4 regions of the Ensifer sp. R-19 genome follow, and region 3 is predicted to be linked to each of the others. Evidence: riboswitches for the same ligand, from Rfam matches in the RefSeq annotation. Region 3 holds a riboswitch; each other region holds the start of a gene.

Region 1 (7,954 bases), 170 kb from region 3:
CAAGCGCCCGTCCGGCGCCACGCCGAAGATATGCAGGCCGTCGCGGATCTGCATTTCCTTGAGGTCGCAGAGATAGGCATCGAGCTTTTCCAGCGCCTTGTCGTCGCTGTCGCCCTTGTCGATACCGGCATCGCTGTCGAGGCCGATGTCGCGCACGAGATCGAGGATCTGGCGGCTCAAGAGCCGGAGCCGTCGCGGATCGCCGCCGGCGGCGTCGTAATATTCATCGACCAGCGCTTCCAGGTCCTTGAGCGGCCCGTAGGATTCAGCGCGCGTCAAGGGCGGCGTCAGATGGTCGATGATGACGGCGCTGGTGCGGCGCTTGGCCTGCGTGCCTTCACCCGGATCGTTGACGATGAAGGGATAGATATGCGGCAGCGGCCCGAAGATCGCCTCGGGATAACAGGTCTCGGACAGCGCCAAGGCCTTGCCCGGCAGCCATTCGAGATTGCCGTGCTTGCCCATATGCACGATGGCCTGCGCGCCGAACTGATGGCGCAGGAAGGCATAGAAGGCGAGATAGCCATGCGGCGGCACCAGGTCCGGCGAGTGGTAGCTTTCCTTCGGATCGATGTTGTAGCCGCGCGCCGGCTGGATGCCGACGATGACATCGCCGAAGCGGGCGAGCGGCAGCGCGAAGCCGCCGTCTTGGAAGAACGGATCGGCCTCGGGCGCGCCCCAACGGCCGCCAACTTCATCCTGAATCTGTTTCGGAAGCGAATCAAAGAAGGCGTTGTAATCGCTGAGCGAAATTGTTTCTCTAATTTCACGATCACGGCCTGCCGCATTGGTCGGCCCGGCCATCAGGTAACGCATCAGCGCGTCGCCATCCTCCGGGACGTCGCCCACCGCATAGCCTTCTGCCGTCATGGCACGCAGCACTTCGACGGTGCCGGCCGGTGTGTCGAGACCGACGCCATTGCCGAGGCGCCCGTCGCGGTTCGGATAATTGGCCATGACGATGGCGATCCGCCGGTCGGCGGGTTCGGTGCGACGCAACTTCGCCCAGTTGACGGCAAGGCTGGCGGCAAAACGCACCCGATCTTCGAGCGGCTCATGCCCGACAATGTTAGCCTCGACTTTCGCATCGTAGATCGACGCCGCCTTGAACGAGACGGCGCGCGCAAGGATGCGGCCATCGACCTCCGGTAGCGCCACGTTCATCGCCAGATCGCGCGCCATCAGCCCCTGCGGCGATGTCTCCCATTGCTGCCGTGATGAGCCGGAGAAGATCACCTGCAGCACCGGCGCGCCGGTTGATTCCAGCACCGTCGGCTGACGATCGGCGCCGGGCGAAGAAACGGCAAAGCCGGTGGCATTCATCACCACGTCGGGTGGGGCTTCGGAAAAGATCGATTGCAGCGTGCCGACGGAGACCGCATCCTTGAGGCTGGAGACGAAGACCGGCAGTGCCCGAACCCCTTGCACCTTCAGCGCATCGATCAGCGCTTCGACCGGCCGCGTCTCGCCGCTCTGGACGAGGGCGCGGTAGAAGCAGATGGCGATGGTGGGATTTGCGCATGCGGGGGCTCCAGCCCCCACAACACTCAACCAATCCGAAACCCCGATCACGCCCCGCCCCGGCCACCAGATGCCGGCTTTCAGCAAAGGCTTGGCCGGCTGCGGTTTCTCGGCGCCTGAAACCAGCGCCTCGGCATAGTCGAGGAACAGGCCGGCATTGTCGGCGCCGCCCTCGTTGAAATAGGCCCAGAGCCGCTGGCGGTCATCGGCCTCAACCGTAGAAAACGGTTCAAGGCCCGGGTCCGGCTTGTCGTCGCCCGGCAGCACCGCGATCTGGAAACGGTGAGCGACGGCCGCCGCATGCAAGGCTTCGAGCAGATAGCGGAAATAGCTGGCGCCACCGAGCGGCCGGACGACGATCAGCTTCGCATGACGTGCCGTGCGCTCGACATAGGTATCGACCGACATCGGGTGCATCAGGTTCATGAGGCTCGCAATGCGCAGGCTCAGGCCACCGTCACGCCGGCCGTGGGCGGCGGCGATCGAGGAGAGCTCGGTGTCGGCGGCAGACAGGAACAGGATGTCGGCCGGCGTTTGCCCAAGGTCGATCGCCTCGTTGCCGTCGGCGATCGTTCCTTTCTGGGCGAGAAGCAGATGCATGATCTTGTCCGTTCGGGCAATTCCGAACGGAAACGCGTGAAGCGGCTTCCGTCCGGAATTGCGTTATTTCAATGCGTTAGATCATTTCATTCAATGAACGATCAGACGAGCGCAGCAATCGCAGCGCGCACCGCCGCCTCGTCCATGTCGTGCAGGCCGATGACGACGAGGCGCGTGCCGCGCTTTTCGCCGGCCGCCCAGGCCCGGTCGTAATACTGGTCGATGCGGGCACCGACGGCCTGGATCAGCAGGCGCATCGGCTTGCCGGGCACATCGGCAAAACCCTTGAGGCGCAGCACGTCGTGCTCGGCGATGACGCCCTTGAGGCGATCGATGAAGGCGGCCGGATCGGCGATGGCGCCGAGCTCGACGACGAAGCTGTCGAACTCGTCATGGTCGTGCTCCTCGCCCGCTTCATGCTCCATCTCGTGGTGCGACTTGCGGTTGGCGATATCGCTTTCGGTGCCGACGCCGAGGCCGAGCAGGATGGCGGCGGCCACCTCGCCGTTCTTCGCCTCGATCATGGTCGGCTTGCGGCTGGTGCGCGAGGAAACCTCGTCGCGTACCGCCTTGAGGCCGGACGCGTCGATCAGATCGGTCTTGTTGAGCACGATCAGGTCGGCAGCGGTCAGCTGATCCTCGAACAGTTCCTCGATCGGGCTTTCATGGTCGAGATTGTCGTCCTCGACGCGCAGCGCATCGACCTTGTCATGGTCGTCGGCAAAGCGGCCGGCGGCAACGGCAGCGCTGTCGACCACGGTGACGACGCCATCGACGGTGACTTCACTGCGGATATCCGGCCAGTTGAAGGCGGCGATCAGCGGCTGCGGCAAAGCCAGGCCCGAGGTCTCGATGATGATATGGTCCGGGCGGTTTTCGCGCTCGAGCAGCTTGGTCATGGTCGGGATGAAATCATCGGCCACGGTGCAGCAGATGCAGCCATTGGTAAGTTCGATGATGTCGTCCTCGCTGCAGGCCTCCGCACCGCAGCCCTTCAAGACGTCGCCGTCGACGCCGAGATCGCCGAACTCGTTGATGATCAGCGCGATGCGTTTGCCGTCGGCGTTCTGCAGCAGATTGCGGATCATCGTCGTCTTGCCGGCGCCGAGGAAGCCGGTGATGACGGTCGCCGGGATCTTGCCGTGGCTGGTTCTCGCAGTGGTCATTATTCAACCCTTCATTTTCAGCGGCAAACCGGCCGCGACAAAGTAAACTTCAGCGGATTTCTCCGCAACGATCTGGTGAAGCCGGCCGGCATGGTCGCGAAACTCGCGGGCCATGCGGTTCTCGGGCACAATGCCGAGGCCGACTTCGTTGGAAACGAACACGAGGCGCGCCTGCGCCTGCGGCAGGTAGGCAACAAGCGAGGCGAACTCCGCCTCGATGTCGCGCTCTTCGAGCATGAGATTGGTGACCCACAGCGTCAGGCAGTCGATCAAAACGACATGGGTGGGGTCGTCGATGCGCCGCAGAATGCCGACGAGATCGACCGGCTCCTCATGCGTCGTCCAGCCTTCGCCACGGCGCGTCCTGTGATGATCGATGCGCGCACGCATTTCGTCGTCCCAGGCGCGGCCGGTGGCGACATAATGTTTGGTAAGGCCGGACGTTCCGACGAGCTTCTCGGAAAAGCTGGACTTGCCGGAACGGGCGCCGCCGAGGACCAGGACCGGTCCGGCGCTGGGATTGCTCATCGTGACCGCGCCAAGGTCAGCGGCAGATGGCAACAGCCGTGCGACGCGCCGGCGGCGCGTTCGGGAAAGTATCTGAGAGCCAAAACAACCTCCGTGATGGCGTTGGAGACGACACGTCTCCTCGGGCGGAATGCCCATGTCGGGTGGCAGGTCTCCTGGCTCACGGCGTCACGGGCCCCACATCGCCTCGCCCCGAATGGACGAGGTTCCGATGTGAGGACCCGAGCGGCCCGCCTCACCTTCCCGGCGCTTTCCAGTGCCACAGCGAACCTTTGCGCGTCGTCTCCGACGCATGGGTGCTGTGGGCGACATCATGAAAGGCGGACGATTCGTAGAAGAAGAGGCGTCCAACCCGGCTGATCACGATGCCACGCCAGTGGCTTTTCCGGCTCGATTCCGCACTGCCTCGATTGCCCCATGCAACCGGCTGGCAGCTCTGAATTTGAGCCCGATGGCGAACCCTGACCGTTCTACAGTCGCGGGGTCGGCTGCGATAAGGATGCCCGGTTTGGGTCCATCCGTCACATTCCCAATTATTCCCCCCAATCGCCACGACAAGGGGGAACCATCCAACATCCGATGATTAGGAAGCGGGCGCCGCAAAGTCAATCGACGCTTGCGACACCTCCCCGGCCGACTTGCGTCGCGCGACGATTTGTCGAGCGCGAAGCCGCACCGGACATGAGGCGAATGGCAGATCGCGAACGAACATATTTTAGCAATTACAGATGTTGCGTTAAACTGCAGCGCCGCGCGTCCTATGGACGTGCAAAGGTCGCTGAAACATCCTGCAACCGACCCGAGGGGCTTCGTTTATCCGGTAGGCACATGGAACGCAGGCTCGCCGCCGTGATGATTGCCGACGTTTGCGGCTATGGGCTGCTTACCCAGGCCGACGAGGAGGGTACCTGCGCCCGCTTTCAGGCCGACCTGCACGAACTATTCGAACAAAGCATCGAGACGCATCGCGGCCGGCTGATCAAGACCATGGGCGACGGCCTGCTGGTCGAGTTCCACAGCGTCGTCGAGGCAGTCCGATGTGCGGTCGAGGTGCAGCGCGCCAAATCTGATAGTCGCGGTGTGGACGCGGGGCGGCTGCAATTCCGCATCGGCATCAATCTTGGCGACGTGATCGTCGAGGGCGACGACATCCACGGCGATGGCGTCATCATCGCCGAGCGCCTGCAGGGCCTGGCCGAACCGGGCGGCATCGTCATCTCGGGCACCGCCTACGACCAGGTCGAGAAGCACCTCGATGTCGGTTTCGTCTTTCTCGGCGAGCAGCGTCTGAAACACGTCGAAAAACCGGTTCGGACCTACCGTCTCTGGCTGGACGAAGCCCACGCCCGCAAGCCGAAGGCCAAAGCGCACCGCGGGAGACGCTGGGCCGCGCTGGCCGCGGCATCTGCCCTTGCATTCGCAGCCGCCGTCGGTGCCGCCTGGTGGCGCCCGTGGCAGCCGCCTGCCGACATCCGTCCGGCTCAGGCCGTGGACTTCAGCCAGGCAGACAAGCCCTCGATCGCCGTGCTTCCCTTTGCCAATGTCAGCGATGACCCCAAGCAGGAATTCTTCGCCAATGGCATGACCGACGGCCTTGTCACCGAACTGGCCCAGATCTCCGGCCTGTTCGTCATCGCGCGCAACTCGACCTTCACCTACAAGGGGAGATCGGTGACAGCCAGGCAGGTGTCGGAAGAGCTCGGTGTCCGATATGTGCTTGAAGGCAGCGTCCAGCGTGCCGGAGAGCAGCTTCGCATCAATGCGCAGCTCATAGATTCCCTTGATGGCGGGCACGTCTGGGCCGGAAAGTTCGACGGATCGCTCACCGATGCCTTTGCGCTGCAGGACGAAGTGATGCGCGGCATTGCCGAAGCGCTTGCGTTGCGGCTGGACCCTGACCAGCAGATGGCCTTCGGGCGCAAGGAAACGGCCGTGCCAGCGGCCTTCGATGCGTTCCTGCGCGGCTGGGAGCATCACCGGCGCACCACGCCCGAAGACTTCGCGAAGGCCCTGCCCTACTTCGACCAGGCGATTGCGCTCGATCCCGCCTATGGACGTGCCTATGCCGCCGCAGCCATGGCCTATGCGCGCATTTACCTGTGGCGCTGGCACTATCAGCTGGGCATCACGCGCTTCGAGGCGCGAGCCAAGGCGCGGCAGTTTCTGCGGATGGCGCAGAAACATAAGACGGCACTCGCCTATCAGGCAGCGGCCCTCCTTGCCGAAGTGGACTGGCGGCATGCCGACGCGCTCGCAGACCTCAAGGAAGCGATCGCGCTGGAACCCGGCGACTCCTGGAGCTACGCATTGACGGCCTTCGTCCTGACATCCGCCGGCCGGCCGGCGGAGGCTCTGCCCTATATCCGCACGGCGATCCGCCTCGATCCGCACTCCCCGTCCTTCTTCCTGTACGTCCTCGGCCTGACGCAGTTCAGCCTGGAGGATTTCGAAGCGGCAGCGGCAGCGGCGAAAAGCAGTATCGCACTCAACCCCCAGGATGACGGTCCTTTCCTTCTCCTTGCCTCTGCCGCCGGACATCTCGGTCACCGCGCGGAGGCTGAGGCGGCAGTCGCCCGCTACGACGCGCTTCGCATCAGCCGTGGCGGAACGCCCGTCTGCATTTCAGAGCGCCCGCCGCTGGACCTGGCGCAGCCGCATGCCAGCGAGAAGCTCTATCAGGGACTGCGCCTGGCGGGCGTGCCTGAGACCCTGATGAACACCGACGTCAGCATTCGCGACAGGCTGCCAGCCGATGAGCTCCGTTCGTTGTTCTTCGGGCACCGGTTGCGTGGACGCATGCTGGATTCGGGCGAGGAACATGAAGCTGTCGTTTCGCCCGAGGGCATCGCCACCTTGACGGGAGACTGGGCTTCGCTCGGCGCCGGCAGGATGAGCAACGTCGAGGTCCGGTTCGAGAAGGACGAGGTTTGTTTCCTGTGGCTGAAAACGACGAACCTTTGTGGGATGGTCTCGCGGAACCCCGGAGGACTGAGCGCCCGAGAAAACGAGTTCATCTGGTACCACGGCGACAGAGCCTTCACCTTCTCGCAGGTGCGCTAGCCACGGCAGAAGCGACGCAGGCGCCAAACCGGTTGCGGCCCTAGTGCGTCACCCGCTCCAGCACGCTGAACTGGAAGGCCTGCGTCGAGTTCCACGGCGTCGTGTGCTGGTGCATGATATGCTCGACAAGCCGGAAGGACGGTCCGATCACTTCGGCCAGCGCCGCCGGGTCGTAACGCGCCACGGGCAGACCGCTGCAGCGCTCCGGACCATCGGGCGCGAAGGTGGCGATAACGGCGTGTCCGCCCGGAACGACGGCCGCCGTCAGGCGTTCGATATAGGCCGCCCGGTCGTCCGGATTGGTCAGGAAATGAAAGGCGGCGCGGTCGTGCCAGATGTCGTAGGTCCGATCCGGCCGCCACGCGGTCACATCGGCCGCAACCCAGTGGACCGCGTCGGCCCGCAGCCCGAGCCTTGCCCTGGCGGCATCGAGCGCCGCCGGCGACAGATCGAGCACCGTAACTGATTTCATGCCCTCGTCGAGCAGCGCATCCACCAGCCGCGAGGCGCCGCCGCCGACATCGATCAGCGACGCGGTGGCGATCGTCACGTGCCTGCGGATGAGATCGAGCGAAACGGCGGGCGCATCTTCGAACCAGCTGACCCCCGCTTCGCCTTTCGATTGATAGGCTTTGTCCCAATGGGCTCGTCTGGTTTCGTCCTGCATTGCAACACCTGTCTCCGAGCGCGCGGCCGTAGTTGAGCGCTCCTTTCTTCCCAGTGAATTCTACAGCGGAACGGTGGAAGATGCTGGGGTTTGAGGCTGGTCCCTTCTGTCGCCCGGATCCCGACGATCTCCGCTGACGCCCCCTTCTTCGGCTATCTGCCAAGCAGCCCGTCCAGCCAGCGCCGGTCGAGTACCGCCTCCAGCTCGCCGGCGACATCGTCAAGCGCCGCGTCCACCGACTGGCGGTAGTTGCTCGCCCCGCCTTCGATGCCGAAACTCTGCAAAAGTGCTGTGCGATAGGCGTCGCTCGTGAACAGCCCGTGCAGATAGGTGCCCATCACCCGGCCGTCGGCAGAAAGCGCGCCATCCGCACGGTTGTCGATGCGCACCGAAGGCCGGTCGCAATCGGCCC
Region 2 (7,954 bases), 250 kb from region 3:
CGCTTCCGGCTTGATCGCCATGTCGGCACCGATGCCGACGGCAAGCTTCGCCTCGTGCAGTGCCAGGCAATCGGTCGCGAAGGCAAGCGGCGTGCCGCGATACATGTTGCGCGGCATCTGGTCGAGCAGGATGATCGCCGCCAGCCGGTTCTCCGGCGTTGCGCGCCAGATCTCGCTGACCCCGCGGGCAAGCGCCAGGTGCGATGCCTGGAAACGACGAATGCAGGCCTTATCCAGTTCGCCGCTCATCGTGAACCAGTCGTCATAGGTGAGCTCGCCGAACCAGAAGCTCAAAACGTCATCCGGCGTGCAGATTTCAACTTCGTTCGTCATTTGCTCCCTCGCACCGCTCTTCTGCCGGTCCTGCCCCTTTCGAGGCCTGATCGGGCAGCCATGCATGCGCTACAGCGCCGCGCGTCTTATCAGACGCGCAATGGTCGCTGTAGCACTTTGATTTTCTGCATGTCTTTGTCCTTAAATCGAGTTCGATTCAAGGAGACATGCGCTAAGACATAGGCGCGGACCGGCCCATTTCCATGCATGCCCAATGTCGATGCACGCCTTACGCGCGCCGCGTGAGGATGGCAACAAAGGCGATGCCGCCGACAATGCCGGTAACGACGCCGATCGGCATGTCCTCCGGCGCCATGATGACGCGGGCCACGAGGTCGGCCATGATCAGCGTCAAGGCGCCAAAGAAGGCCGAAAACGGGATGACCCGGACATTGTCGCTGCCGGCAAAGAGCCGCACGAAATGCGGCACCATCAGCCCGACGAAGCCGATCGCTCCGGAAAAGGCCACCATGACCCCGGTCAGGAGCGCGGTGACGACGAAGAGCGTCAGACGGAAGCGGCGCACGGGAATGCCGAGCGTCATCGCCGTCTCGTCGCCCATGGCAAGCGCGTTGATTTCCCGCGATCGGACGACCAGCCAGCCGAGCGAGACTGACAGCACGAGCGCCGGATAGATGAGATGCGGCCATTGCGCGAGACCCAGGCCGCCGAGCATCCAGAAGATCACCGTGTGCGTCGCCCGCGGATCCCCCAGGAAGATCATGAGATTGCCGATCGACGTCAGCACGAAGGCGACGGCGACGCCGGCAAGCACCAGGCGATCGGCACTGGTGCCTAGAGCGCGGGAAACGAAAGCGACCAGCACGGTTGCCAGCAGCGCGCCGCCAAAGGCAAAGAGCGGCACCGTGAGAAGACCGAGGATCATTCCGGTGTGGAGCAGTGCGACGATCGCCCCGAGCGCGCCGCCCGAGGAGACGCCGAGCAGATGCGGATCGGCAAGCGGATTGCGCGTGACCGATTGCAGCACGGCGCCTGTCAGCGCCAATCCGGCGCCGACAAGCCCCGCCAGCATGACCCGCGGCAGGCGCACGTCCCAGACGATGCTTTCGCGCCCCGCCGACCAGAAGGCCTCGACGCTGCCGGGCGCGAGCTTGCTTGCGACGATCGACCAGACGGTGGTGACCGGGATCGGCGCCGAGCCGAGCGACACGCCCGCGGTCACGGTCAGGAGAAGCAGCAGCAACGCCGCAAACACCCCGACCCCGCCGCGGATCACCCGAACGGGAACAACCCGCGAAACGGCAGCGGGACCAGGCGACGTATCCTCAGCCAGCATCGGTTACAGGCCCTCGCCGTGAAAGACCTTGGCGAGCCGGGCGATGGCGTCGATGTTGCGCGGCCCCGGCGTCGCCTCGACATAATCGAGCACCACGAAGCGGTCGTTTTTCACCGCATCGATAGTGGCGAAGGCCGGATTGTTCTTCATGAAGGCGATCTTGTCCTCGGCTTTCACCTCGCCGTAGTTGACGATCACCACGACCTCCGGATTGCGATCGATCACCGGCTCCCAGGAGACCTCCACCCAGCTCTTGTCGACGTCGTCCATGATGTTGGCGCCACCGGCCGCCTCGATCATCGCCGTCGGGATGCCGAAGCGGCCTGATGTGAAGGGCTTTTCCTCGCCGGAATCATAGACGAAGACGCGCGTCGGCTTTTCACGGCCGGCATTTGCCTCGGTGATCGCGGCCAGTTGGCGGCGGTAGCCGTCGACCAGCGCCTCGGCGCGATCCTCGACCCCGAAGATGCGGCCGAGGTTGAGGAGATCGACGAACATGTCGTCCATCGTAGGCTTTTCCCTGGCCATGACATGGATGCAGGATTCGGTCAGTTCGTAGACGCCGATCTTGAACGGCGCCAAGGTCTCGGGCGTCACCTCGCCGCCGACCTTCATGCCGTAGTTCCAGCCGGCGAAGAAGAAATCGGCGTCGGCGTTGAGGAGCACTTCCTTGGTCGGATATTTCTCCGCAAGCTCCGGCAGTTCCTTCACACCTTCGCGCAGCTTTTCATCCAGCGTCTTCCAGCCGGAAACGCCGGTGTAGCCGACCATGTGGTCCTGCAGCTTCAGCGCCAGCATCATCTCGATCAGATTGACGTCGTTGGCGATCGCCCGCTTCGGCGCAGCATCGAAGGTCACCTCGCGGTTGCAGCTCTTGACGGTAACCGGATAGGCGAGCGCCGGCACAGCAGGGGCGATGAGAAACAGGAAGGCAGAGGAGGCAATGTTGATCTTCATGAAATGGATCCCTGTCGAGGAAGTGAAAAGGAGAAACGGGCGGTGCCGGCAACGGCGGTGCTGTGGGCGGTGGCGGTGACACCGAAGGCGGAGGACAGCGCCCGCGGGCTCAGCACCGCGTCGGGTGTGCCAAAGGCGATGAGCCGCCCCGCCGTCACGATCGCCACGTCAGTCGCGAATTCGGCGGCGAGATTGATGTCGTGCAGCGTCGATACGATCGTCAGCTTCAACGTCTGCAACAGCTCGAGGATTTCGAGCTGGTGGCGGATGTCGAGATGGTTGGTCGGCTCATCGAGGATGATGATGCGCGGCTCCTGGGCAAGCGCCCGGGCAATCAGCACCCGCTGTTTCTCGCCGCCCGAGAGCGTCGAGAACTGGCGGCCGGCCAGATGGGCGAGATCGAGATGGGAGAGTGCATGCTGCACCCGCTCGCGGTCGGTGTCCGTCCAGCCGTTGAGCCCCTCCCGCCGCGGGATGCGGCCCATCATCACCACGTCGCGCACGCTGAAGGGAAAATCGCCGGGCATTTCCTGAAGCACGACGGCGATCGTTTTCGCCGCTTCGCGCGCCGAAATCGACCACAGGTCGACGCCGTCGACCTCGATGCGGCCCGCATTCGGCTGCACCGCCCGGTAAAGGCAGCGTAAGAGCGAGGTCTTGCCGGCCCCGTTCGGCCCGAGGATCGCAAGCCGGCTGCCCGCCTCGATCGCGAAGTCCATGTCGTCGACCAGGGTCAGCCCCGGGCGCGGCCCCCAGCAAAGCCCCTTAACGCGAAGGGCGGCTCCTGTTGCGGTGCAGGTCATGGTCTGATCCCACCCCGGCAGCGCCACGCGTCCATCCCCGACGCACCAAACGCGCTTGAGCGCATGCGTGTCGCGCTCATTGGAAATGGCCCGCAACGTCTTCGGAGACGAGCATGGCCGCCGGGATGCGGGCGAGCGTCTTGCCCTTCAGCCCGCGCGGCCGTTCGGCAGCCCGCGTCATGCCGTCGCCGCGCTCCACATAGGTGGCGGCAAAGCGGACGAGATCGTCGATGTCCTCTTCCGGCGAAATGTCGCCAAAGAGATAGGTCGCCTTGCCCGTCGCCTGGAAGGCGATGGTGCAGGGGCGCGTGCATGCCGCCATGCAGACCGTGCCGGCAATCGAGAAATCACGATCGAGCGGCGCGCCGAGGGCGGCAATGCTGCGGTTAAGACGCTTTATCAGCTCGGCGCCCGGCATGCAGGGGCCGCCGGTAAAACGGCAATCGGTGCAGACCGTTATCTTATGCTGTCGGGAAGTCGGCTCAGCCATTTTCTCTCTCCGCCGGACTGACGGCAAGAGATGGCGAAGCGGCAGGATGACGGATGACCGTCGCGCGAAAGCCAGTTCTTTTCCATCGGAACACCCCGTCCGTTGTGGTTGATCGGTTCGATGGCAGGTCTCCTGGCTCGCGGGTCGCGGCGCATCCACGTCTTCCCGGCCATTGGCCAGTGACATGGTGTGAATGCGCTGTCCGCTCACAGTTGCGGGGGCAGCCACGGTTTCGGTCCCGTCAGGGTCGTCCGTTCCGTGTTCCCTTTTCAGCCGCCTCCGCATTGTCGCGGACGCAGCACCATCGCGCTCTTCCTCGCATGAATCGGCAGCGGATACAACCGATGGGGTCGGGCGGCCGGGATCTATCAACATGCGGCGTTTCGTCATGTACTGACTGTTATAACATAACATAACAACAACCAACAAGGTAATGATCCTAAGTCACCCTGCCGGCCGCCGCGGGCGAGAGTCTCGCCTGACGGCGACGACCGGCGTATCCTTGCTCCTTGGCTTGTCGGGAAAGGAGCTCTGCCATGGCTGCCTATTTGATCGCCGATGTCGATATCACCGATGCAGCGACCTTCGAGGAATACAAAAGAGAGGTGCCGGCGACGGAGGCCCGCTATGGCGGGCGCTATCTCGGCCGCGGTGGCGCAACCCGGGTGCTTGAAGGCGACTGGGAACCGCACCGGCTCGTCATCCTCGAGTTCCCGGACATGCAAGCCTTGCTCTCCTGGTACCAATCGCCGGAGTATCAGCGCCTGAAGACGATCCGTGAGCGCTGTGCCAGGACACGGATCATAGCACTCGAAGGCGTCGCCATCTGAAGCGGAGCGCAAGACTGGCCGCAATTGCCGGCCTTGCTCGTGAAACGAACGGATGAGCGCCCCCGTCACTTCAAGCTTCGCGGCGCGCGGATGAAGCAACTGCGGGGCATGTGCTCCGGGTCCATCGACATGCGGCGTTTCGTCATGTCCATCCGTTATGCGATAACATAAAAATACAACGTCAGAGTTGAATAGCCGGCGAAATCCGCCGTGGTGGGACCGTGTACCTTCATCGCGACCGGCGCGCCGCCACCCTCTCGAACTTGCCTTCGCACGACCGCCCGGCCCGACGCTTTCGGACCGGTGCCGCGCAGCGCTCATCAGCCCCCACTGCGCGCAAAAGCCGGAAATTTAACGTACGTTACGCTCACGTAACCCCAAGGCCGTTGAGAAAATCAGCAGCCGAAGCGACAATTGCCAAAGCTAGGATTGGGCATCGACAAGCCACCGATAAAATCAACTTAGCCGCGCAGGTCCCGAAATGAAGTGATGGCAACGCAACTTTCTAAAGGGGATGGCAGTGAATCCAATTGACTTCTTCGTCGAGACGCTTCGGACCTATCCTCCGGTCGCTGTCTTCCTCGCCCTCGGCATCGGTTTCCTGATCGGACCCATCAAGGTCGCGGGGTTCAATCTCGGAAACGTCACCGCCACGCTCCTGGCGGGCGTCCTCATCGGGCAGCTGGGCATCCAGGTTTCCGGTGATCTGAAGTCCACCTTGTTCCTGATCTTCCTGTTCGCCGTCGGCTACGGTGTCGGCCCGCAATTCGTGCGCGGCTTGAGCACCGATGGGCCGAAGCAGATTGCCTTTGCGCTGTCTGTCCTGGTGCTGTGCCTCATCGTTCCCTATCTCTGCGCGCTGATCGCCGGGCTTCCGCTTGGCTACGGCGCCGGCATGTATGCCGGGTCGCAGACGATCTCGGCTGCGATCGGCGTTGCCACGGACCAGATCAATTCGCTCGGGCTGACGCCGGAGCAGGCCAAGACCTTTGCCGACCAGATTCCGATTGCCTATGCGGTCACCTACATCTGGGGCACGATCGGCTCTGCCATCATCCTCGCCCAGCTTGGCCCAAAACTTCTCGGCATCGATCTTCCGGCGGCCTGCAAGGAGTATGAGGCCAAGCTCGGCGGCGGCACCGAGAGCAGCGAACCCGGCATCACCCGCGCCTATCATGATTTCGGCCTTCGGGCCTATCGGATCGACGAAGCAAGCGGGCTAACCGGAACGCCGGTCAAGAACCTGCTTCCCGGCATTCGCGTCTTCGTCGAGCGCCTGCGAAGAGGCGATCGGATCATCGAAGCGGATGGCAACACCGTGCTGCAGCCGGGCGACGTCGTCGCCTTCTCGGGCAGGCGCGCCCTGCTCGTCGAAAACCTGGACAGCAAGCTGACGGAGGTCGAGGACAAGGAGCTTCTGAACGCGGAGGCCGAGATCGTCGACGTCTACGTGACCAGCAAGGCGCTGGCCGGAAAGACACTCGCCGAAGTCAGCACGATGGATTGGGCGCGCGGCGTCTATGCCCGCAAGATCGTGCGCTCGCTGGTCGAGATCCCGGTCCTTCCCGGCACGACCGTCGAGCGTGGCGACATCGTCACCATCGGCGGCGCCAGGAGGCACGTCGAAGCGGCGATCAAGGCTCTCGGCTTTGCCGATCGCCCGGTCGAAACCACCGACATCGCCTTCCTCGGCTGGGGTCTGTTCATCGGCGCGATGATCGGGGCGCTGACGATAACGATCGGCGGTATTCCGATCGGGCTATCCACGTCAGGCGGCGCCCTGCTTGCCGGTCTCGTGCTCGGCTGGCTGCGCACCACCTACCCCGCCTTCGGCCGCATCCCGTCGCCGGCGCTGTGGCTGTTGAACACGCTCGGCCTCAACATCTTCATCGCCGTGGTCGGTATCGGCGCCGGACCGGGCTTCGTCGCAGGCCTCCAGGAGGTTGGCATTTCGCTGTTCATCTGGGGAGTCGTTGCAACCTCCATCCCGATGATCGCCTCGGTGCTCATCGGCCACTATGTCTTCAAGTTCCACCCGGCGATCCTGTTTGGCGCCTGCGCCGGCGTCAGAACCACGACGGCCGCACTCGGCATGATCCAGGAGGCGGCCAAGAGCAAGGTGCCGGCACTCGGCTACGGCATGCCCTACGCCATCGGCAACACGCTGCTCACCATCTTCGGCCTCGTCATCGTCATCATGCTTGCCTGAGGCGGGCAGGCAGAACCGAGACCATTGTTCCAATTTCATAGATCACAGGGAGTGTGGATCATGTTGGACAGAAAATTCTACGACAGCATTTCCGATCTCAGCCCGTTCGAGATCAAGGACGAACTGATCAAGCTCGCCAAGACGAGCTCGCAGAAATCCGCCAAGGCCTTCCTCAATGCCGGCCGCGGCAACCCGAACTGGACGGCAACGCGGGCCCGCGAAGCCTTCTTCCTGCTCGGCCAGTTCGCCCTGACGGAGGCGAAACGCGCCTACTACGATCCGAAGGCGGGTGTCGCCGGCATGCCGCCCCAGGACGGAGCGCATGCGCGGTTCCAGAAGTGGATCAAGAAACAGCTTCAAAGCACGGAAACCGTGGACGAGGAAGACGAAGGCGTCCCGGCCGCCAAAACCCTCGGTGACGCCGTCGCCTATGCCATCAACACCTTCGGCTTCGACCCGGATGGATTCGTGCATGAGCTGACCGACTCGATCATCGGCGACAACTATCCGGTCCCCGATCGGGCGCTGCATCACAACGAGATCATCACCCACGAATATCTGATGTGGGCGATGTGCGCCGGCCACCGGCCAAGCGTGAAATTCGACCTCTACCCGGTCGAAGGCGGCACCGCCGCCATGTGCTACATCTTCAAGGCCTTGAAGAACGCCCGCATCCTCAACGCCGGCGACACGATCGCGCTCGGAACGCCGATCTTCACGCCCTATCTCGAGATGCCGCAGCTCGAGGATTACACGCTGAAGACCATCAATGTCAGCGCCGAGCAGGAAGACCGCTTCCAGTTCACCGACGATGACATCAAGGCGCTGGAAAACCCCGAGGTGAAGGCGCTGTTCCTGGTCAACCCCGGCAACCCGTCCGCCGTCGCGATGGATCCGGATTCGATCAAGCGCCTTGTCGATCTCGTCAACAACAAGCGTCCCGATCTGATCATCCTTACCGATGACGTCTACGGCACCTTCGTCCCGGGGTTCCAGTCATTGCTCGGCCATCTGCCGCGCAACACCATCGGCGTC
Region 3 (7,954 bases):
CCGATCCTGATCGGGCGTCCGCAGATCATCGAGACGCGCCTGCGCCGTTACGGCCTGCGCATCCGTCCGGATGTCGATTTCGAAGTGGTGAACCCCGAAGGCGATCCGCGCTACCGCGACTATGTCGAGGATTATTTCGCCCTCGTCGGACGCCTCGGCGTCATCCCGGAGGCGGCCCGTACGATCGTGCGCACCAACACGACGGTGATCGGTGCGCTTGCGGTCAAGCGCGGCGAAGCCGATGCGCTGATCTGCGGCGTCGAAGGCCGGTACTCCAGGCACATGCGCGACGTTTCGCAGATCATCGGCAAGCGCGAAGGCGTGCTCGACTTCTCCGCCCTCAGCCTGCTGATCTCGCAGCGCGGCGCGACCTTCTTCACCGACACCTATGTCAGCTACTGCCCGAGCGCCGAGGAGATCGCGCAGACGACCGTCATGGCCGCGCAGGAAATCCGCCGCTTCGGCATCACGCCGCGTGCAGCGCTCGTCTCGCATTCGAACTTCGGTTCGCGCGACTCGGAAAGCGCCACCAAAATGCGCAAGGCGCTTCAGCTCGTGCGCGAACTCGCGCCTGACCTCGAAGTCGACGGTGAAATGCACGGCGATGCGGCGATCTCGGAAGCGCTGCGCCAACGCGTCATGCCGGACAGCAGCCTGCCGGGTGAAGCCAACCTGCTGGTCTTCCCCAATCTCGATGCCGCCAACATCACGCTCGGCGTCGTCAAGACCATGACCGACAGCCTGCATGTCGGTCCGATCCTGCTGGGTTCGGCGCTTCCCGCGCACATCCTTTCGCCTTCGGTCACATCGCGCGGTGTCGTCAACATGGCGGCCCTCGCGGTCGTCGAAGCCAGCCATCCGGGCTGACATGATACCGCGGAGATCGCCTTCGATCTTCGCAGATATCAGGCGCCAGACCGGCGCCCCCAATGCCATATCCGGGCGTCGCGCAGTTGTTGAGCGCGACGCTCTATCGCCCGAGAATCACAGCGGAATCATCCTCTGCTGCCCGCTCGCGCGATCCGGTCGCAAGAACCGGCAATCGAAAATTGCAAAATTGGCATCACACACCAAACGGGTAAGTTTGCGCTGGACAAAAGGTGAACCTCTAACCATGCTGTGGCTTCGGACGAGATTCGGTGTTGTGGCATGACTGAGCAGCAGGCTGTCCTCGACATGCTGGAAATCCTGGAAGGCGGGGGCTGTGTCGAGCCCGCTCATTTCTTTACGCTGATGCGCCGCACGTTCCGCATTGCCCATCTCCTGTACCTCGAAGCCGAGCCCTATGCGGACGAGCTCAAGATTTGCCGCCTGCATCACACCTTCGGCGCCTATGCCGCCGAGATCTACCGTTCGCGCGGCCTTCACCGAATCGATCCGATCCTGAAGCTCGCGCTTGGCGGCGTGCGCCCGGTGGAATGGACGATGGCGCGACATCGGTTCCCGGAATGCGAGCCTTTGTTCCAGGCCGCGCAGGAAATCGGCATTTCCACCGAGGGCGTTGCCTTGCCGCTGCCATCGCCCGCAGGTCGGACGGCGCTGCTGGCAATCAACGTCAACATGCCGGCCGACGAATGGACGGCCTATCGGCGCCAACATCTGCGCGATTTCCAGCTCGCCGCGAATCTTTTCCATGCGGCCATGCTGGAACATGGCGCAATGGCCGGCGGCCTTTCGGCGCGTGACATGCGCCTCACCGGTCGCGAAACCGAGGTTTTGACCTGGGCCGCCGCCGGCAAGAGCTATTGGGAAATCGCCACTATCCTCGGCATTTCCGAACGCACTGTGCGCTTCTTCATGACCAATGCGAGGCGCAAGCTGAATGTCGTCTCCAACACGCAAGCGGTCGCCCAGGCCGTCCGCCATGCGCTGATCCCCACCGTTTGACGCAGCTCGCGCCAATGCCCTCCCAAAACCCCTCGAAATCTAGTGGGAAATATCGCTGATTTAAACTGTCACTACCGACAGTTACGCGACCGCCGCCAGCCTGACAGCATCCGCCCATCCCAAGACAAGGATGGAGAAAAAGATGATCAGGATCCTGAACGGAAAGACCCGAGCACAGCACCCGCGGGCCGTCGACGACATGTTCCGGCTGCGCAAGCGGGTCTTCCACGATTTCCTGAAATGGGACGTTCAGACGGACGGCGAATGGGAAATCGACAACTACGACACGGCGAACCCGCTCTACGTGCTATCCTACGCTCCCGACGGCCGGCTGCGTGGCTCGCTGAGGCTGCTGCCGACGCTCGGTCCCAACATGCTGGACGATACCTTCCCGATCCTGCTCGGCGACAATCCGGAAATCCGCAGCGCTTCGGTGTGGGAATCGAGCCGCTTCTGCATCGAGCCCGAGATTTCGCAGGACCGTGCCTCCAATCAGGTGACGATCGCCGCCGCCGAGTTGATGTGCGGCGTCGGCGAACTCGGTCTCGCCTCCGGCATCAGCCACATCGTCACGGTCACCGACGTGTTCCTGGAACGCATGTTCCGGCGCATGGGATGCCCGGGCGAACGCATCGCCGAACCCCATCGCATCGGCTCGGTCTTCGCCGTTGCCGTCGCCTGGGAAGTGACTGACGACCTACTTCAGCGCATGAAGGCCATTGCCGCCATCGAAGGCACCGTTCTCGAACGCCCGATGTCGCTCGAAACCGCCCGCGCCGCTTGAATGCCATCGCCGGCCGGAGCCGTTAACGCAAACCGCCGCTTGTCGTTGCACGATCACCGACAAGTTCTATGATGGAGGTGAAACAGGAATTGCCGCTGGCAGCCGCCCATATCAGAAGGCCGGCATCATGCGGCATCAGGAAGAGACTTCGCCCGTGTTCCCGCGCTTGAAACACGTCGCTGTGGTGCTTGTGCCGCTGGCCCTGGTCGGTGCCGATCCTTCGCTGGCATCGACCGTGTGCGACCGGCTGAATACCCGGCTTGCGCAACTGCCCGACATGGTCGCCACCACTGCGGATGCCCGGGACTATGCCAGCGCCATCTCACGACAGAATATCGAGCTGCGCCGGGCGAAGAACGACCGCCGCCGCGCGGGCTGCGGTGGCGGCAGCGTCGTCACCTTCGATGGCGGCGACCCCGACAGCTGCGGGGAGCTCGACAGCCTCATCGCCGAGATGGAAGACAATCTGCGCATGCTGAAGTCGGAGCGCGAGCAGATCGTCGCCGGCGGCAGCGAAGACAGCCGCCGCCGCATCCTTGCCGCGCTTGAAATCAACGGCTGCTACAGCGACAGCGAGGAGTTCGCCAGCGTCGAGCCCGAAGAGCCCGAAACGCACCGCAACATCATTGCCGACCTGCCACCTGAGGACGCCTACGGGCCGATGCTCGGGCATGGCGAAGATGGTTATGCGCCGCAGGATGGCTATTATCGCGGAACGCTCAGGACCATGTGCGTGCGCACCTGCGACGGCGCTTTCTTCCCGATCTCCTCGGATGCGACGCCGGCCGACTTCCCGCGGGACGAACAGGCCTGCCGGGCGCGCTGCCCTGGCGCCGAAACGGAACTCTACTTCCACGATATCAACACGGAAGAGAGCGAACAGATGGTCTCGGCCGTGACCGGGCTACCCTATACCGAAATGCCCAATGCGTTTGCCTATCGCACCCGCGGCATCAGCAAGCCTGGCATGTGCGGCTGCCAGATACCGCAGACTGCCGCAACCTCGCCGAAGACGACCGGCACCAAGATCGGCGACGATCAGTCATCCATCGTCGTGATCGAAACCAAGAAACCGGCGGACACCACGACCGCCAAGGCGCCGGCCGAGGAGCGGCCCTACGACCCGTCCAAGAGCAAGGTGCGCGTCGTCGGCCCGACCTTCCTGCCGCAGGAAGAAACCTCGATCGACCTGAAGCACCCGAAGGGACCGGCCTATCAACCGGTCCAGAACTGATCCTGGCGCCGCCTTAAAGCGCGTCGCGATCTTTTAGATTCGCTCATTGCACTTTAAGTTTTTGATACTTCGCACGTCGTTATCGCAAAACCGCTGCGCACTTTTGCGAGACGGGTTTTAGGAACTCTCGCCGCAGTTCCCCCAGCCTTCCTCAAACACCAGCTCTTCCAGCGGCAGGCGTTGCCGCCATCCCTTCACCGCCAGTTCGGGCTGCTGGTAAAGGCGATCGACATAACCGAGGCAGAGCCAGGCGACGATCTCGATATGATCGGGAATGCCGAGGATCGCCTTGATCTCGGCCTCGTGAAAGATGCTGACCCAGCCGACGCCAACTCCTTCGGCGCGGGCCGCAAGCCACAGGTTTTGCACGGCGCAAACCGTCGAATAGACATCCATCTGCGGATTGTGCGTGCGGCCGAGAACGACGGCGCCGCCGCGCGTGCGGTCACAGGTGACGCAAATGCTGAGCGGTGCTTTGCGAATGCCTTCGAGTTTTAGCGAGCGGTATTTGGTCTGCTGCTCTGCCTCGAACATCAGCGCCGCCTCATCATTGGCGCGGCGAAACGCCTGCCAGACGCGCTCGCGCGTTTCTGCCCCCCGCACCAGTACGAAATTCCAGGGCTGCATGAAGCCAACCGACGGCGCACTGTGCGCCGCGGCAAGCAGGCGTTTCACCAGATCGTCGGGAAGAGGCTCTGCCAAGAATTCGTCGCGCACGTCGCGGCGTGTTTCGATAGCGCGGTAGACAGCCTCCCGCTCATCCAGCGAGAAGGCACCGGCAGCCGCAAGGCCGCCCTTCGGTTCAGTCAGCATCGTTCGATCCCCAACAATGCGAAAACCTCCCGCCGTCCGCGCGGGGTTCGGTCTATCTCGCCAGGCCGGTCTTCTGACTTCGGTTCAACCGGTCGCCTCACCTTCCCAGATCGATTTAAGATCCAGTGGCAAAACCTTGAATCAATTCAAGGCACTTGTAGAGGCGACCGTCCCCGTCACAGCGTTGGGCACGTTCCGGAATGACACCGGATTCCCGATTCTCCCGCTTGCGCGGGCACCTGACGGCGTCATAAGGGCACAGCCACTAGCGAAAGACAAGCGCCCGTCAGAGCGGGATGAGGAAAAGTGCACGCAGTTTTCCGCCCGCATTCCGCTCTAACTTCTAAGGACCGATCACGTTTATGATTTTGGATCGATCCGACCCAAAATCATCGTGATCTAGAGCGGCGCCACCGGATGGGGCGAACCGTCATAGCCGCCCCAGACCGATTGGTCGAAGCAGATCACCGATCCGGTCATCAGCCCGGATTCCGCCGAAGACAGGTAGGCGCAGGCTCGCGCCACCTCGGCCGGATCGACGAGCCTGCCGAAGGGTTGGCTGGCGGCCGCCTTTTCGAGCCAATCCGCGGCAGCGCCGTGAAATTCGCGCTGGATGCGGTCCTCGCCTTCGGAAGCCATCCAGCCGATATTCAGGCCGTTGACGCGGATGCGGTTGCGCAGAAGCGCATAGGCAGTGTTCTTGGTCAGCGTCTCCAGAGCGCCTTTCGACGAGCAATAGGCCGCAATGAAGGGCTGCCCGGCCATTGCCGACATCGAGCCGATATTGACGATGGTGCCTTCCGTTCGCTCGCGCCGCATCACCTTCACCGTCTCCTGCATCAGGAAGAACGGCGCCCGCACATTGATGGCGAACATCCGGTCGAAGAGTTCCGGTGTCGTGTCCAGGATCGTGCCGCGATCGGTGATGGCGGCGGCATTGACCAGCGCATCGACCCGACCGAATTCCGCATCGCAGGCGGCAACGACCTTGCGCGCGCCGTCCACCTTTTCAAGATCGGCCTCGACATAGACCACTTTCGCGGCGCTGGCCTTGCCGATTTCTTCGGCCTTCGCCCGCCCCTTGGCGGCATTGCGCCCACAAATGACGATGCCCGCCGCACCGCGTTCGGCGAATAGGCGGGCGATCGTTGCGCCCAGCCCTTGCGTGCCGCCGGTGACGATGGCGACCTTGCCTTGCATCTGTCCGTTCATCGAGTTCCTCCCTCGCAAATGATGATGTGAAACAGCTACGGCTCCCGAGCGAAATGCGCCGGGAGCCTGTCAATTGTGAGACTGACCCGTCAACTCAGCTTGCGCTTCGCCTGCGCGTCGAGTGAGGCCCGAAAATCCTGCTCGCTTGCTCCCGCGGCAAGCGCCTCGCGCATCAACTGCGCCTGGGTCTTTGGCGCCAGCCCGCCAAGCGGCGGATCGCGGTCGAGATTGGTTGGGAAGGAATAGCCCTCGGCGCAGGACGCGATGGCATTGGCCGCTTCTGCATTGGTCAGTTTGCCCCCGCCAAGCAAAACCTTCAACGCCGGATAGAGCGTCGCGCTCATCGTCAGTCGATCGACCGTTTCCATTGTCCGGCCAAAGGCCGAGGACACCTGCAGCAGGTTCGCCACGCGGCGGATGTCGGTGGAGCGGTTGTTGCCGGCCGCGTGGAAGAGCGCCGGATTGAAGAAGACGACATCGCCCTTTTCGAGCGGGAGCTGGACATGGTGCTCGTCGAAATAGGCTCGGAACTCGGGCCGATTGAGCGCCAGATAACCCGGCACATAGGTCTGGCTATAGGGCAGGAACAGGGTCGGCCCGCTTTCAAGCGGCATGGCGCAGTGGGCGACCGCGCCCTGCAGCGTCAGCACCGGCGAGAGCTTGTGGACATGCGCTGGATAGCGCTCGATCACCGCGGCGGTCTGGAAGCCGAGATGGTAGTCCCGGTGCGCCGATTGTGCCGCGCCGCCCGGATTGACGCGGTTCACCTGCGCCGTCATCTGGTAATTCGGCCCAAGCCAGGCTTCGCTGACAAGCGCAATGATGGCATTGCCGTAGTAGGCGGCAAAATTCGCCGGCGCCTTCAGGCAGTGCTTTTCCAGCGAGTTCCAGATGCGATCATTGGCGCCAGGCTTGGCGAAGTGGTCGCCGCCGCCGCTGTTGCTGCGATGCTGCTCCTCGATGATCTCGTCGAAGACGGTGCTCGCGACATCCACCGCGGCGGTATCGGCAAAGGCGCGCTTGAACACCGCCACACCCGGGCCGGTCGCCAGCGCCTCACAGATTTCGGCAAGCACCGCCCGCCGCGTTTCTGCATCGCCGCAGGCGGCAATCAGCTCGTCGCTATTGTAGATCAACACGTTCTGGTCGCAGCTCGAAGCATAGGGATAGTCGGCCAGGCTGGTCCGGCGCTCGACCTCCGCCCGGAACGCCTCGATATCGCAGGCCGCTTCGGTGAGCCAGATGCGCTCGATCCGCTGCCTCGCCCTGTTGTCGGTCTTCATCGCGTTTCCTCCTCCGGAACATCTTGATGGGCACGACTATAGGCGGCGGCAAAACATGATATAGAGCAGGAATCCATCAAAAATCCATCAGGAGAGCAGCGGCGGTGGCCCATCCCTATCTGGTCAAGGACATCGCCTTTCAGGCCGGTCTCAGCACCGCGACGGTCGATCGCGTGCTCAACGAGCGCCCGGGTGTCCGCCGCCAGACCATCGCCAGGGTTCGCGCGGCCATCGAGGAGCTGGAGAAGCAGCAGGCGGGGCTCGATATACAGGGCCGCAAGTTCGCGATCGACATCGTCATGGAGGCGCCGGAGCGCTTTACCGATGCGGTACGACGGGCCTTTGAAAGCGAAGCCATGACACTGGCGCCGACGATCTTTCGCTGCCGTTTTCACTTCGCCGAGACCATGCGCCCGCAGGACATCGTGCAACTGCTCGACCGCATACGCCTGCGCGGAACCGACGGGCTCGTATTGAAGGCACCGGATGTGCCCGAGATCGTCGGCGCCGTCGCACGCTTCGAGACAGGCGGTATTCCCGTCGTGACGCTGGTGACCGACCTTCCCAACTCCCAGCGCACCGCCTATGCGGGCGCCGACAACCGGGCGGCCGGAGAAACGGCTGCCTATCTGATTGGCGAACGCTTTGCAGGTGCCGCGGCCACGGTCCTCGTGACGCTATCCAGTGGCCGCTTCCGCGGTGAGGAAGAGCGCGAAATCGGCTTTCGCCGGGTGCTGCGTC
Region 4 (7,954 bases), 740 kb from region 3:
CACCAGTGTCGCCGCCGCCTTGCCTGCCGTTTCCATATAGCTGGCATCCCGGTGCAGCAGCACCACGGCGAAGCTGCCGTCGAGCAGAAGCAGGATCTGCTTCGCCAGCATGATCGGCTCGGCAATGCCGGCTTCGATAAAGGTCTCGGCCATCCACGCCTCAAACTTCTTCTTGTGGGCTGCACCGATGCGGATTGCCGGATGGCCCGGCATGTTGGCCAGTTCCGCCGAAGTGCGCAGGAAACCGCAGCCCTTCCACTTCGGGTGACGTGCCGCCCGCGCCAGGTTGACGAAGATCGCCTCGACCTTAGCGGCCAGTTCCCCTTCGGCCGTGTCGAACCACTTCCGGAAAAGCTTGAGATTGGGCTGGTCGCGGCCTTCGAGATAGGCGGCGATCAGCTCGTCCTTGCTTTCGAAGTGGTAGTAAAGGGTGCGTTTGGTCACGCCCGCCGCTTCGGCCACGGCATCGACGCTGACGGCGCGGATACCCTCCGCATAGAAGAGCTTTTCCGCCGCTTCGACGATCACATCCCGGGTCGATTTCTCTGCCTTCGCCATCGCTCAAGTATACCGACTAGTGAATATACATGGCATCTTCACTCACCTAGCCTCTCCCCGTCAACCCTAGCCGGAGAGCGACCATGTCCAAGACCGTACTGATGCAGATTTCCGAGGGGATCGCCCTCTTCACCCTCAACCGCCCGGAGAAACTCAACGCGCTGAACTATGAGCTGATCGACTGGCTCATGGTCCTTCTCGACACGATCGAAGTGAACGACGCTGTCGGCGCGGTGATCATCACCGGCGCCGGCGACCGCGCCTTCTCCGCCGGCGGCGATATCAACGAGTTCTCCGAAAGCGTGGCTGCGGGCGTAAACCCGGCTGTGCGCGATTTCGTCCGCCGCGGCCAGCTTCTGACGGCGCGGCTCGAAGCCTTTCCGAAGCCGGTCATCGCCGCGGTCAACGGCATCGCCTTGGGCGGCGGCTGCGAGATCACCGAGGCTGTGCATCTGGCGATCGCCAGTGACCGGGCGCGCTTCGCCAAGCCGGAGATCAAGCTCGGCATGCCGCCGACCTTCGGCGGCACCCAGCGCCTGCCGCGGCTTGCCGGCCGCAAGCGCGCACTCGAATTGCTGTTGACGGGTGAGGATTTTTCGCCGGAACGCGCTAGGGATATCGGGCTCGTCAATCACGTCGTCGCCCATGAGGAGCTGATGCCCGCCGCCCGCGACCTGGCCAGCCGCATCATGGGCTATTCCCCGCTTGCCGTCCGCTCGATCATCACCGCCGTCACCCGCGGCCTCAACATGTCGATCGCAGAGGGGCTGCTGGTGGAAAGCGAACAGTTCGCCCAGATGGTGCCGACCGACGATCTCTCCGATGCGCTCGCCGCCTGGAAGCGACGGCACGTCCACGACGACCCGCCGCGCGACGGTTCCTTCTCGCGCCACTACTAAATTCAACCAAACGGTTGACAATCTTCGCAATCGAAGTGATATTCAACAACATGGTTGAATATCAGAACGAACATCTCGATGCCGTGTTCCACGCGCTTTCGGATCCGACGCGCCGCGCCATGCTCCAGAACCTTTCGCAAGGCGAGAGACTGGTCGGCGAGCTTGCGGCCCCCTTCTCGATCTCGCTGGCCGCGGCATCGAAGCACATCAAGGTGCTGGAAGGAGCAGGTCTCGTGCGCCGCGAAGTGAAAGGTCGCACGCATGTATGCCGCCTCGATGCAGCGCCGATGCATGCAGGTATGGAGTGGATGCGCCACTACGAAGCCTTCTGGCGAACGCGCATTGACGCACTTGAGGCGCTGCTGCTCGCCGACGACGCAACTGTTCAAAACGATACGGAGGAAAAGCCATGACATCGCCTGCCACAGCCTTTGCCAGCGCCGACTACGGCCGCGTCATCGCCCCCGATGCGGTGCGCATCGAACGCCTGCTTCCCGGCCCGATCGAGCGGGTCTGGTCCTATCTGACAGAGGAAAACAAGCGCCGGCTCTGGATGGCATCGGGAACGATCGGCTCTTCCGAGGGTGCAGCGGTCGAACACGTCTTCCGCCATTCGGGACTGACGACAGAGGATGATCGACCGCCGAAAAAATACGCCGATCACGCCGGCGAGGTTCGCAAGCACGGGCATGTGCTCGCCTGGGAGCCACCGCGCCTGCTCGCCTATAGCTGGGACGAAGGCACGGATACGCCCTCCGAGGTCCGCTTCGAACTCAGCCCGCGCGGCGACAAGGTGCTGCTGATCGTCACCCATACCCGGATCGCCAACCGCGGCATCATGACGAGCTTCTCCGCCGGCTGGCACGTGCATCTCGACCTGTTGCGCGACCTTTTGGAAGGAGAGCAGCCTGCAGCCTTCTGGAGCAAGTTTGCTGAGCTTGAACAGCAGTACGACGCGCGCATCCCCAAGCGCTGACCGCCCGAGGTGACGAGACCTCAGAAGGGTGCACCGGCAAGGATTGACCGCCTTGCCGGTGCTTTTTGTCACGTGCGGGCGAAACCGAGGATGAAGAGCGCCAGCGAACCGATCGAGGCGAAGGTGCGCACGTGGTTCCACCAGACCCAATCGGTGAGATAGCGCCCAAGCCACAGATCGGTCGCGGCCTGCCCGGGTGCAGCGGCCGCAAGCGCGTCGTTCATCGGCACGTTGAAGACGATCGTCACCAGAAGCACGCCGACGACATAGACCAGGCCGCCCGCGGCCAGCAGCCATCGGCCCTCGCCGCCCGAAATGAACGCGACGACAATCAGCGCCAGGCCAAGCAGCGCCGTGCCCATGAAGGCGCTGAGGAAGATCGGGTTCTGGATGACGACGTTGATGGCGTTCATCGCGGCGATCCCCTGCTCCGGCGGCAGCCGCGACAAGGCTTGCATGATGCAGACCGAAAAGATGAAGAACAACCCGGCCATCAGGCCGGAACCGATCGCGGCGGCAAACGCCAGAGCGGGGATCAGCGGGATCATGCGGCAATACTCCAGACACCAGTTGCTGCGGTCTCGCGGGCGTAGGTTGCAAAGTCGCGCGGCCGCCGCCCAAGCACGCGCTCGACGTCAGACGTCACACTCGAATTGCGCCCGTCGAGCACCGAGGTGAAGAGATAGCGGATGAGTTCGACATAGTCATCAGGCACACCGTCAGCCTGCAATTGCGCGGCGAAGTCGCCAACCGGCACGGCCTGATAGGAGATCGGGCGTTTGGCCGCGGCAGCGATCTCGGCCACGGCTTCAGCAAAGGTCATCAGCCGCGGGCCGGTCAGAGAATAGACCTTGCCGACATGATCATCGTCGAGAAGCGCTTCAACCGCGACGTCAGCGATGTCGTCGCAGCTGACGAAAGGCTCGGTGACTGTATCCACGGGCAGGAAGACCGAACCGCTTGAGACCCCCTCGGCCAGGAAGCCTTCGTTGAAGTTTTCGAAGAACCAGCTCCCCCGAACGATCGTCCAGTCAGCGCCGGAGGCCTGCAATTCGCGCTCGGCCGCTTCCGCCTCGTCCTCGCCGCGCCCCGACAAGAGCACCAGCCGCCTGATGCCGGCGCCCACGGCAAGGCTTGCGAACTTGCGGATGGTCTCAACAGAGCCGGGCACCGCCAGATCGGGCTGGTAGCAGACATAGATGCGATCGACATTTTCGAGCACAGGCGCCCAGGTCGCCTCGTCCGTCCAGTCAAAGGACGGTGATGCCGAGCGGGCGCCGATGCGCACCGCAACACCCCGCTCTTGAAGGCGCTCAGCCACCCGCCGCCCCGTCTTGCCGGTACCGCCCAAAACCAGTGTGACTTTCTGAGACATCGTTTCCTCCTAAGGTTCATCAACAAACATGAGCATCTCTCACATTTGCAAATGTGATAAATCCTCGTATTTTAAGAGTCAAGCCAAAATGTGAGCATCACTCATGATTTCAGAAACAAGCCCATCCGCGGTTCCCGCCGAAGACGAAACCGCCCTGCGCCGGACACCCAGCCAGAAACGCAGCCGCGAGCGCGTCGAACAGATCCTAGCCTGCGCGACGGCGCTCATTCAGGAAAAGGGCAGCGACGCCATGCGCATGAGCGAAGTTGCTGAAAAGGCTGGAATTTCGATCGGATCGCTCTACCAGTACTTCCCCGACAAGGCGGCGATCGTGCGCACGCTGGCCGAGCGCTACAATGCCGTGTGCAACGAGTGCATCGCGGCCGAGCTTGCCAAGGTCACATCGCTCGCAGAACTGCGCGACGCCTTCTGCGTGCTGTTCGACATCTACTACGACATGTTTCTGGCCGAGCCCGTCATGCGCGACATCTGGTCGGCAATGCAGGCCGACAAGGCGCTGCGCGAGATCGATCTTCTGCAAAGCCGCGCCGGCGGAAAACTGCTTGCCGATGTCTGGGCCCGGCTTGTGCCCGAAACCCCGCGCGAAACCATCGACAGTGCCGCTTTCCTGATCATGCATCTCGGCGATTGCACCATGCGGCTTGCGGTGTCGGTCGATCGCGCCGAGGGCGACCGCATCGTCGAGGCCTATAAACGCATGATCATCCGCGATTTTGTCGCGGATGGACCGGGCGGCGGCGCAAGTCCAATTGACATATTAGGGGTGCGATCCTAATCATCAGAGATCGATTGGTTCCCGGGACACGAACGTGTTTCGGGAGTAAACGGGAACGTGACGGATGGACCCATGCTGGGCATTCACATCACGGCCGACCCCGCGACTGTAGAGCGACGTCGATCTGCCATTCCGGAGCGATCCGGAAGAAGCCACTGGAAGAGACCACGAGAGGGTGGTCGATCTGGGAAGGCGAGGCTGATCCAGGGCTTCCCGCCCAGCGCCGTGAGCCAGGAAACCTGCCACTCGATACGGGCATAGGGCCCACACCGGGAATTTCCCGATGCCATCACGGAGGTTGTCATGGCTACGTCTACTGTTTCGAGCATTCCGCTCTCCCTCAGCGATCGTCTGACCGCTGGCGTCATCGCGCTTTTCATCGGCGCATTCCTCGTCTTCGGTGCCGGCCTTGCCAATTCGGCCGTGCTGCACGACACCGCGCACGACACCCGCCACTCCTACGGCTTCCCCTGCCACTAAGACGATGTTCCGGAACGTAACTCACGTTCCGCATCGAAGTGTCTGCGGACATGAACGCATCCGGCCTGTGCCGGATGTCGGTGTTTGTGCATGCCGGTTTCGTCCGGCGCGCAACGGCCATCCGCATGGCAGAACGGGAAGGCTTGCAAACCACGCCGCAGCGCGTGGCTTTTGCCGTTATCGAGGGACTTCAAGATGATTGTCAGAACGCTTCTGGCCGCGATCGTGGCTGGACTGATTGCCGGTGTCTTCATGACCGGCGCCCAGGAATTTCGGGTAACCCCGCTGATCCTGCATGCGGAGGAATTCGAAGGCGAGGCTCCGGCCGCAACCGAACAGCCCGCTGCACAGCCTGGAACGACGCAACCCGCCGCCGAGGGCCATGACCAGCATTCGTCGCTGAAGGCGGTCTCACCGCTTTCCGCCATGCTCGATGCCCTGTCGCCGATCACGCCAGCCTATGCGCATGAGGGCGAACACGAGGAAGGCGGCATCATGTTCGGTATGAGCCGGTTCTCCGGCACACTCATTGCCAACCTCGTCACCGGCTCCGGCTTCGGCCTGCTCCTGGCCGGCGTCAGCCTGGTGATCGGCTACCCGATCACGCTTAGGAACGGCGCGCTCTGGGGCGCCTGCGGCTGGCTTGCCGTGCACATGCTGCCGGCAATCGGCCTGCCGCCGGAACTGCCGGGTTTCCCGGCCGCCGAACTCGGCGACCGCCAAACCTGGTGGCTGGCGACCGTCGCCCTCTCCGCAGTCGGTCTCTATCTCGTCGTCCTGCGCGAAGAAATCGTGTCCAAGGTCGTCGGCCTCGCGTTGATCGCCGCGCCGCACGTCTACGGCGCGCCGCAGCCGGTCGATATTACGAGCAACGTTCCGGCCGTGCTCGGCGCCGAGTTTGCGGTTGCCGCACTCGCCACCACGCTCGCCTTCTGGATCGTGCTTGGCGTCGTCTCCGGCTTCATCAACGAGCGTTTCGCGAGAGCAAACTGATCCGGCCGATCACGCCCCCCCATGGGCACCTGAACAAACGACGGCGGGGTTCAGGCCCCGCCGTTTTGCATGAGATGCGCGGCCAGCCGCGCGCGGCGATCGTCCGGCTCCAGCAGGACGCAGGTATCGCAGAAGCTGCCACCCTCCGTTTGGAAGTAGAGGCAACAGCCGCAACGGATCCGATATTGGCGCGACAGTTGCGCGCCGCTTGCCGGATCGACCGCGGAGATCTCCTCGTAGCAGAGCTCTTCCGAGAACAACCGCGAGCCCCGCCGCTTGACGATCGCAAGCGCCTCGGCCATGCCGCGCGCCTCGTCACCGATCGCGCGACCGATCTCCAGGAACGCTCCGGCAAGGGAATCCGCTGCCAGCCGCCACTGCGCCCCGGAAGAAAGCCCGGTGCGCTTTTTCAGGACCGCGATGACCGGCGCCAGATGGGCCGTGAAGCCGCGCTCGAAAGCGCTGATGCCTTCGGCATGCTGCGGCCCTTCCGCCACACCGAGGCGGAAATGATAACGCTTGCCGGCAACTTCCCGATCTTGGTGAAGGCGGGTCCACTCTTCGAAGCGAAGCCCGGCGATCTGCGCCTGAAGACCCGCGCCAAGATAGAGCGCGCCGAGAACCACACTCAGCTGGCGGCTGTAGAAGGCGATCAGATGTGCCGCCCGAATCCGGTCCGTCATGCCGATTGCGAAAAAGTCCTGATAGGCAAGGCTCTGCTCGATCCCGGTCCCACCAGCGGCCCAGAAGGCGGCCGGTGCGCTGAAGGCACTGTCCGCCGGCCCGAGCGAGACACCGGCGTCGGGGAACTGCGCGTGCAACCGCTCGACCACTGCCAGCGCCTGCGGCGGATATCCCTCGACCGTCCGCGCCATCCGCTGGTGATTTCTCGAATTCATGCCGTCTCCGTCGCCAGCCAGCCGCCCTCATATCCCGCGCGCTCAAGACCGCGCCGGATCGCCGGCAGGCTGCGTGTCAGCTCCCAGACGAAGCCGCTCCGCCAATTCTCGATCATCATCACGACGAGCCCCTGGTCAAGGCCGACGACACGCTCGTCGATCCAACCCGCAGGCCCCTCGCCTGCAAGGCTCGGATTGAACCCGCCCGGAAAGCGCCCTTCCTTCAGAAGCCCGGGATAGCCGGCCGCGACATGGCCGAGGGCCGATAGGGACGCATCCGGATCGAAAGGCAGACAGGCCGCTGCAGCCCAGGGCACGAGCGTGCCGTCATCCGGACCGAAGGGTGCGCCGCGGTTGACGTAGCCCAAAAGCCGCTGCCAGCGTCCGTCCTTGAGGCGCAGCCGGCCGCGTGGCGCATGGCAGGCACTGATCCCCCAGAGGCGTTCGCCATAGCCGGCGAAGCCACCGGGATTTCGCCACGCATGGTCGCGCTGCAGCGCGATGGCGCGCCGGGTATTCTCGAAGTAATCCGTCCCCCTTTCGCGCATCGGCCGATCGCCGAGACCGCGAAGGTCAAGCCAGGCCTGCGGGAACAGGTGGATGAACAGCGGCACCGCATGGAGATGGGGCCCGCCGTCAGCCGCGATCCAGTCGTAACCCTCCGTAAAGGCGGCGTAGTGCTCCGGCTCGATCGCATGATCGGGCGCCCCGAGCGCCAGCACATAGAGCAGCAGCGCCTCGCTGTACCCGCGCCAGCGATGCTTCAGGAACCGGCCGGGCGGGCGCCAGCCCATCGTCAGTGTGTCACTGCGGTTCAACGCCCAGCGCCAATCCACGCGAGCATAGAGCTCTTCGGCGAGCGTGCGGATCTCGCATTCCCCCGTGTCCTCGCCGGAGAAGTAGGCTGAGGCGGTCAGGCATCCGGCGATCAGCAGCGCCGTGTCGACGGTCGAGAGTTCGCTGCGCCAGGTGCGCTCG

The links. Region 3 has a riboswitch for cobalamin ahead of bluB (5,6-dimethylbenzimidazole synthase). Riboswitches for the same ligand answer to the same signal wherever they lie in the genome.
Region 1: linked by a shared signal. The riboswitch ahead of cobU (bifunctional adenosylcobinamide kinase/adenosylcobinamide-phosphate guanylyltransferase) and the one ahead of bluB (5,6-dimethylbenzimidazole synthase) in region 3 are both predicted to bind cobalamin.
Region 2: linked by a shared signal. The riboswitch ahead of ACN9MO_RS09480 (DUF1636 family protein) and the one ahead of bluB (5,6-dimethylbenzimidazole synthase) in region 3 are both predicted to bind cobalamin.
Region 4: linked by a shared signal. The riboswitch ahead of ACN9MO_RS11945 (CbtB domain-containing protein) and the one ahead of bluB (5,6-dimethylbenzimidazole synthase) in region 3 are both predicted to bind cobalamin.

What each region holds. Positions count from the first base shown of each region.
Region 1 is NZ_CP184569.1:1,856,419-1,864,372, forward strand. It holds gene cobN (cobaltochelatase subunit CobN) at 1-2,121, opposite strand, end outside; gene cobW (cobalamin biosynthesis protein CobW) at 2,223-3,287, opposite strand; gene cobU (bifunctional adenosylcobinamide kinase/adenosylcobinamide-phosphate guanylyltransferase) at 3,291-3,815, opposite strand; cobalamin riboswitch at 4,252-4,400, opposite strand; gene ACN9MO_RS09030 (adenylate/guanylate cyclase domain-containing protein) at 4,644-6,875, shown strand; gene ACN9MO_RS09035 (class I SAM-dependent methyltransferase) at 6,916-7,542, opposite strand; gene ACN9MO_RS09040 (cobyric acid synthase) at 7,695-7,954, opposite strand, start outside.
Region 2 is NZ_CP184569.1:1,939,049-1,947,002, forward strand. It holds gene ACN9MO_RS09460 (DUF924 family protein) at 1-333, opposite strand, end outside; gene ACN9MO_RS09465 (FecCD family ABC transporter permease) at 563-1,630, opposite strand; gene ACN9MO_RS09470 (ABC transporter substrate-binding protein) at 1,634-2,587, opposite strand; gene ACN9MO_RS09475 (ABC transporter ATP-binding protein) at 2,584-3,390, opposite strand; gene ACN9MO_RS09480 (DUF1636 family protein) at 3,467-3,880, opposite strand; cobalamin riboswitch at 3,986-4,201, opposite strand; gene ACN9MO_RS09485 (DUF1330 domain-containing protein) at 4,417-4,710, shown strand; gene aspT (aspartate-alanine antiporter) at 5,231-6,919, shown strand; gene ACN9MO_RS09495 (bifunctional aspartate transaminase/aspartate 4-decarboxylase) at 6,980-7,954, shown strand, end outside.
Region 3 is NZ_CP184569.1:1,690,620-1,698,573, forward strand. It holds gene ACN9MO_RS08225 (NADP-dependent malic enzyme) at 1-867, shown strand, start outside; gene ACN9MO_RS08230 (helix-turn-helix transcriptional regulator) at 1,150-1,887, shown strand; gene ACN9MO_RS08235 (acyl-homoserine-lactone synthase) at 2,030-2,671, shown strand; gene ACN9MO_RS08240 (DUF2865 domain-containing protein) at 2,799-3,905, shown strand; gene bluB (5,6-dimethylbenzimidazole synthase) at 4,023-4,718, opposite strand; cobalamin riboswitch at 4,765-4,976, opposite strand; gene ACN9MO_RS08250 (SDR family oxidoreductase) at 5,118-5,930, opposite strand; gene ACN9MO_RS08255 (phytanoyl-CoA dioxygenase family protein) at 6,020-7,213, opposite strand; gene ACN9MO_RS08260 (LacI family DNA-binding transcriptional regulator) at 7,318-7,954, shown strand, end outside.
Region 4 is NZ_CP184569.1:2,433,350-2,441,303, forward strand. It holds gene ACN9MO_RS11910 (TetR/AcrR family transcriptional regulator) at 1-558, opposite strand, end outside; gene ACN9MO_RS11915 (crotonase/enoyl-CoA hydratase family protein) at 642-1,457, shown strand; gene ACN9MO_RS11920 (ArsR/SmtB family transcription factor) at 1,508-1,870, shown strand; gene ACN9MO_RS11925 (SRPBCC family protein) at 1,867-2,433, shown strand; gene ACN9MO_RS11930 (DUF1772 domain-containing protein) at 2,502-2,981, opposite strand; gene ACN9MO_RS11935 (NAD(P)H-binding protein) at 2,978-3,808, opposite strand; gene ACN9MO_RS11940 (TetR family transcriptional regulator) at 3,912-4,604, shown strand; cobalamin riboswitch at 4,603-4,865, shown strand; gene ACN9MO_RS11945 (CbtB domain-containing protein) at 4,908-5,084, shown strand; gene ACN9MO_RS11950 (CbtA family protein) at 5,280-6,077, shown strand; gene ACN9MO_RS11955 ((2Fe-2S)-binding protein) at 6,128-6,976, opposite strand; gene ACN9MO_RS11960 (glucoamylase family protein) at 6,973-7,954, opposite strand, start outside.